One region of the Lysinibacillus canaveralius genome, then DNA from elsewhere that is predicted to be linked to it. Evidence: riboswitches for the same ligand, from Rfam matches in the RefSeq annotation. Region 1 holds a riboswitch; the other holds the start of a gene.
The links. Region 1 has a riboswitch for FMN ahead of ribE (riboflavin synthase). Riboswitches for the same ligand answer to the same signal wherever they lie in the genome.
Positions count from the first base shown of each region.

Region 1 (3,423 bases):
TATTTTAATTTTGGGTGTTATCGGAACAGGAGCTTCTATTGTCATTTCACAATATATTGGATCACATCGTCTATTAGACGTAACAAAACTTTCGGCTTTGTCTGTTACACTTAACCTCATCGTGGGACTTGTGGTAAGTGTAGTATTTATTATATTTTCGGGTAAAATTTTGTCTGCTATGAATTTGGAAGGTAATGTCCTTGCCGCAGCAACAACTTATTTAACATTTGTAGGCGGATCGATTTTCTTCCAGGCTATTATTACTTCTGCTTCTGCGATTATTCGTGTACAAGGTTTGACGAAGCAAACAATGTATTTAGCGGCGGGCATGAACTTTTTGAATGCCCTGTTCAACTACCTATTCATCTTCGGTAAATTTGGTTTTCCCGAAATGGGAGTTGCAGGTGCAGGTCTTTCTTCTGTTATTAGCCGCGGTATCGCCGCAGTCGTCTTCTTCTGGCTGCTGTACCGCTCGTTAGAGATTAAAATTGAATATCGATACTTTTACACTTTTTCCAAAAACTATGTAAAGGAAATCTTGAAGATTGGCGTACCTTCTGCCGTTGAGCAAATTTTATATCAAGCATGCCAGCTTGTATTCCTTTACTATGTGACATATCTTGGCGCAGCATCACTAGCTGCAAGACAGTATGCAGTAAACATCTCTATGTTCACTTACCTGTTCGCTCTGGCAATTGGAACAGGGACAGCCATTTTAATCGGGCGAAGCGTCGGTGCCGGTGAAAAGGATATTGCCTACAGCCGGGCATGGTCCAGCATCAAAATGGCGATGCTGTTAACTATTCCAACAGTTGTTATCATTACGATTTTCCGTGAACCTTTCATGCGGTTATTTACAACAAACGAAGAAGTTGTGGCCATCGGAGCCTCAGTTCTCTTGCTTGGTATTGTACTAGAAACGGGGCGCGCTATTAATCTGACATTTATCAACGCCCTGCGCGCAGCCGGTGACGCCCGTTACCCGGTAAGAGTCGGCTTTTTTACAATGGTATGTGTAAGTTTATCGCTCGGATACCTATTCGTCTTTGTTATGGATATGGGTCTGGTAGGTATATGGCTTGCGATTGCAGCAGATGAATGGCTTCGTGCCATCTTTGTCCTTCTTCGTTGGAGAAGCCGCAAATGGGAACGCTACTCTATTATTTCATCAAATAACTAATACTACTGTTATAGCTATACTGTCTGAGGCAGTATAGCTTTTTTCTTGGACTATATAAAAGACTAGCCTGCCTCTACTTCTTACCCCTTTCGCCTTAAATTACGTATTTTCTCTACAATTTCAGATAATTTCTGGATTTCCACAGATGTAGTGCTATAATGTAGAGTAACAATAAATAAGTCCTTCGGGGTCGGGTGTAATTCCCAATCGGCGGTGATAGAGAAATCTTAAGCCCGCGAGCGTAACAGCAGGATTTGGTGCGAATCCAAAGCCGACAGTAACAGTCTGGATGGAAGAAGGAGCTGAAAAAGTCTTCATAGCAAGGCTTATTTAGTGACGCCTTTTACTCATGAGCCCCTTTTTATAAGGGGCTCATTTTCGTTTCAGAGACGTATTTTTGGCCACCACATAGCGTGATATCTATGAGAAAAATTATGGGTCATCTTGCTTTGGCCAGTGGTACGAAAACCTGTACAGCAAGACATATAAAACCTTTTAGGAAAGTGAGGAGAAGAAATGTTTACAGGAATTATCGAGGATGTCGGGAAGGTCCAGTCGATTGCCCAGGGACAAGACTCTATGGAGCTGACCATTTCATCTGAGAAAATCCTCGAAGATGTCCATCTTGGGGACAGCATCGCAGTTAATGGTGTCTGTCTTACGGTCACACGCTTTGCAAACAAGCATTTTACAGTAGATGTAATGCCTGAAACTGTCAAGTCAACAAGCCTGCAGTCTCTCCAGCCCGGTAATTATGTGAATTTGGAAAGGGCCATGCCTGCGAACGGCCGATTTGGGGGTCATTTCGTCTCCGGGCATGTAGATGGTACCGGTATTATTTTGAGAAAGCGCCCTGCAGCAAATGCTGTATATATTGATATCGCTATCAGTGAAACACTCAGCCAATATTGCCTGTTAAAGGGGTCAATTGCAATAGACGGTACCAGCTTGACGATTTTTGACTTACAGCCCCGACAGCTGACTGTTTCACTCATCCCCCACACTTACCGTGAAACGGTACTTGGCATGAAAAAGGAACGAGACTTGGTAAATATCGAAACCGACCTATTAGGCAAGTATATTATCAATCAATTTAAGGGGCGCCAAGAGACGTCTTCACTTACCATGGATTTTCTGCATCAACATGGATTTTAGGAGGTACACAATGTTTCATACAATTGACGAAGCAATAGAAGATTTAAAGGCTGGCAGACCGATTATTGTCGTTGACGATGAGGACCGTGAAAATGAAGGGGATTTTGTCATATTAGCGGAACATGCAACACCTGAGAATATCAATTTCATGGCAGTACACGGTAGAGGGCTCATTTGTACGCCTATCTCCCCTGCACTCGCTGAACGCCTGGCTCTCCATCCAATGGTTGGCAACAATACGGACAACCACCAGACAGCTTTTACAGTAAGTATCGATTATAAGACGACAGAGACAGGCATTAGTGCCTTTGAACGCTCCGATACAATTTTGAGCATTCTTGATGACCAAGCTACGGCTGGGGATTTCCGCCGTCCCGGCCATGTATTTCCATTAATTGCAAAGGAAAAAGGCGTCCTTGTTCGGAATGGCCATACAGAGGCAGCGGTCGATCTGGCTATCCTTTGCGGCTCACAACCAGCCGGTGTCATTTGTGAAATCATGAAAGAAAACGGAGAAATGGCTAGAGTTCCTGAGCTTTTGGAAATTGCTAAACAGCACGCTTTAAAAATTATCACAATTGCGGATCTGATCCACTACCGCTACGAACGCGAGCAGCTCGTATCTCGCGAGGCCAGTGTGCAAATGCCAAGTGAATTTGGTGATTTTCGAATGATCGGCTATTCAAACCTACTCGATGACAAGGAACATGTAGCACTTTATACAGGCGACCTTTCCAAGGAGACTTCCCCCCTTGTTCGCATTCATTCCGCATGCCTGACAGGCGATATCTTTCACTCTAAGCGCTGTGAATGCGGACCTCAGCTTCATAAAGCGCTGCAGGTGATTCAGCAGGAAGGTACAGGCATTGTTCTTTATATGGCACAGGAAGGGCGTGGCATTGGGCTATTAAACAAGCTAAAGGCATATGAACTACAGGAGCAGGGCTATGATACAGTCGAGGCAAATGAACAGCTTGGTTTTGCTGCCGAAATGCGAGACTACGGGCTTTGTGCACAAATGCTGAGGGATTTAGGCATCACAAAAGTCCGCCTCATGACAAATAATCCTGCCAAAATACAGGGACTCG
Region 1 covers NZ_CP154840.1:302,297-305,719, reverse strand. The annotation lists gene AA0Y26_RS01630 (MATE family efflux transporter) at 1-1,180, shown strand, start outside; FMN riboswitch at 1,357-1,485, shown strand; gene ribE (riboflavin synthase) at 1,697-2,335, shown strand; gene AA0Y26_RS01620 (bifunctional 3,4-dihydroxy-2-butanone-4-phosphate synthase/GTP cyclohydrolase II) at 2,346-3,423, shown strand, end outside.

Region 2 (3,423 bases), 820 kb from region 1:
TCTTCTGTTCCCCTCTGAGCGTGCCGGCTGGATTAGTTCATGTTCTTCGTAATAGCGAATTTGTCTTGCGGTTAACTCCGTTAATTGCATCACCATGCTAATTGGGAGTAACGGCATTGCTCTTCGAAACTCTCGACTCATCGTCATCGCCTCCCTTTCTTATCTTTACTTTACAATATGTCACTTATAATATCAATATCACGTAAGGAAATATAACATACGTTTTTTAGATTAATTTAATCTCAATTTGAGATAAAAAGCCGGCTGACATATAAAGTCCGCCGGTCTGCAAATAAGCTCTGTTTAAACAAAAAAGCCGACCCTCTTTGGTCAGCTTCTTTAATTCTATTCGACTTTTCGAATAATTGCCCTAATCGGAGATGCATCTCCGCCCTGTATGGCCAAAGGGAGACCGATAAACTCGTATAATCCTGCTTCCACATCTTTTAAGTACAAGTTTTCGATAATATAAATTCCTTCTTCATTACAAGCGTGATGAGCCTGTAATGCCACATCCTCTACTGCATCAACAGAAGGCGCATCCGTCCCCAGCACCTTAATTCCTTGAGCAGCTAGAAACGCAACTGTCTCAGGATGAACCGTTGTATAGGAAGGGTCGAAACGGTATAAGTCATGCTCTTTTTTCGTTTTGAAAAATATCCGTTCTATCCCCTGCAACGGAAGCATCTCGACATGCACTCTTTGAATTTGCTCTACATTTGTCATCTCTACCAGCAGTACAGCTCCCATGAACAAGTCAAGCGGCAAGGCATCAATCGATTTTCCAAAATCATCATAATGATAGGGAGCATCAACATGAGTGCCCGTATGTAGACTCATCATCACCTCGCCTACGTTTGCCCCGTCCGGCTCGAGTTTCGCCGCCAGCCGGTAATCAAATGGTGCATCCCCTGGCCATACGGGTATATTTTTATGTAATGGTATTGTAATATCGATCCACATATCTTTTCCTCCTCAATTCATCGACAAATCAATTTAGCTCTTATCATTCATACGGCGTTATTGTATCATGTCGAAAGGCAAAATAAAACGCAGCTACCGAAGCAGCTGCGTATTCGTTACGATAAATATTGTAAACGCTGGTTTTGAATCCACTTATTCATTGTACGGAATAGGACCGTCACAATAACAATGAGCATGACCCCTTTAAGCAGATTAAACGGTAAGATTGCCTTCACTGCCATCTCAGACATATTCTCCACATGGAAGTTCATGAAGTATCCATACATCGGTAAAAATGCGATATAGTTCAAGAAGGCCATTCCTACTGACATGATTAACGAACCAACGATCAAGCCGAAAAATAAACCTTTTGCAGAAGGTAGTTTTTTGTAAATGTAATAAACAGGCAAGATGAACAAAATACCTGTTGCAAAATTCGCCATGTGCCCTACCGGCATACCTGTTGGCGAGCCTGAGAAAATCCAGTCCAGAATATTTTTCATAAGCTCTACTAAAATACCGGCAACCGGACCCATTGTGATAGCCGCAATCAATGCTGGTACATCACTGAAGTCGATTTGCAAAAATGCTGGGAACCATGGTAGCGGAAAGTTAAATAGCATTAAGATAAATGAAATACTACTCAACATCGCAATTGTTACGAATGAACGCAACTTTTTGTTTGTCTTCGTCATAAAAATCTTCTCCTTTGCTGATTCCATCTCGCAAGAAGAAAGGTACAACCGGCGTCGCGTTCCATGAAAAAACCCTTATACAATATTGTATAAGGGAGAATAAGGCACACTTAAATAAAGGTCTTAACATCGGTATTTTGCGTACAGCGAAATAAAGCCAGTTCCCTTTAGCTTTAAGGCGTACACAAAACACGACATTTCTCATGAAATGACGACCGTACCTTCACCTTCTCCCATCCAGACTATACTGTCGGCTTTGGACTCTCACCAAATCCTGCGCACTATAAAAGCGGCTCGCGGGCTGAAGAAGGGTTGCTGCAATATCCTCCAAAAATGGTCGGATATCGCTCCTTCTATTACCGCCGGTCGGGAATTACACCCTGCCCCGAAGATGAATCAATATAAAATTATGTTACACTTTTTATTATAAGAGAAAAACGAGAATTGTAAACCCTTTTGCCTACAATTCTCTAAAGTTGTCTATTTAGCCTGGATAAGATCAACCGGTAATTCGTTTGGCCCAACTGGCTTCGGAAGGGGCTCAGCGAAATAGAAACCTCTCCATTCCGTTTGTACAATGTTTTCAAACAGTATCTGCTTATTAAAGCCTGAAGCCGTCAACAGCATCGCTTCAATCATATGCATCGCCTGCTGTGAATCAACCGTCTCTAAATCCAGAGGAGCTGTAAAAGTGACTTTCACGACATTGCCATCTGTTACCTTATAATCTACGCCTGGTAGAATGGCCGTTTTATAAATATCATTCTCTTCTACCTTCATATATTCCAAAGCTTCTGTTACCGTCTGAAAGGTCTGTCGGAAATTCGGGGCTAAAAAGACACCACTTTCCTGTTCATCCAGGAAATAGCTATAGCGCGAAGCATTTTTCAAATCTAAAGGTTCGCTTGGTGTTCCTGCCTCTTTAAAAGTCATCGGTGTCCCATCTTGATTTTGCATAATTGCCTTATCATAATTTTTGCTAAATGTGTCCGTCAGCATTCCCGTATAAACGGCTGCCGCTCCGGATGACACATCATATCCATGATCAGCAGGTAAAGTATGGGTCACTGTTTTTCCCTGTTCTTCAATTTTTCCTTTTACCGGATGCAACTCATTGAATCCTGCTGCCTGTTCATCCAGCTTCGAAGCATATTTATTATACATTTCAACCTGAGTCGGTGCTTCTTTGCCGAAGTCCTCCACAAGCTTTTCTTTCGGAATAACAATCGTAACCGGTACACTTTCTGCATCATTTCCAGCTAGACCGATGTGAAATGCAGAGGCCTCCTCCAGCTGTTCCTCATATACTGACGTGCGGATGTCCTCTTCCGGTATTGCCCGGATAGCCATCTCTTCGATTTCCGCTGTGTTTTCAGCTGTATCCAGCGTTTGTTCCTGTTTATTTGAACTCTCTTCGTCAAACATAGAGATACTTTTCTCCTCAGAAGAATTTTGCGAAAAGTAGTATACACCACCAAATGTTATAAATGTCAAAGCAGCCGTCAACCCGAAGAGCATAAAAGGATTTCGTTTTTTCTTTTTGCTTAATTGTACTGGCTCCTCTTCAAAAGCACCAGCCTCTTTCAGTCTTGCGAAGACGTCTTCCTTTGAACGATGATCTTGAATTTTTGGGGCTTTGGATAAGAGCTCTTCCAGCTGTTGATCGTCCCATTTTTCGTTCTTCATAATGAATTCGCCTCCTGTTCACTCAATTTCTCCCGCAGCGCTTTGATTGCCCGATGCTGCGTTGTTTTTACTTTACCTT
Region 2 covers NZ_CP154840.1:1,121,915-1,125,337, reverse strand. The annotation lists gene AA0Y26_RS05490 (MerR family transcriptional regulator) at 1-141, opposite strand, end outside; gene AA0Y26_RS05485 (cyclase family protein) at 346-963, opposite strand; gene AA0Y26_RS05480 (ECF transporter S component) at 1,080-1,658, opposite strand; FMN riboswitch at 1,880-2,055, opposite strand; gene AA0Y26_RS05475 (hypothetical protein) at 2,139-3,344, opposite strand; gene AA0Y26_RS05470 (RNA polymerase sigma factor SigX) at 3,341-3,423, opposite strand, start outside.
Region 2: another riboswitch for FMN. It lies ahead of AA0Y26_RS05480 (ECF transporter S component); the one in region 1 lies ahead of ribE (riboflavin synthase).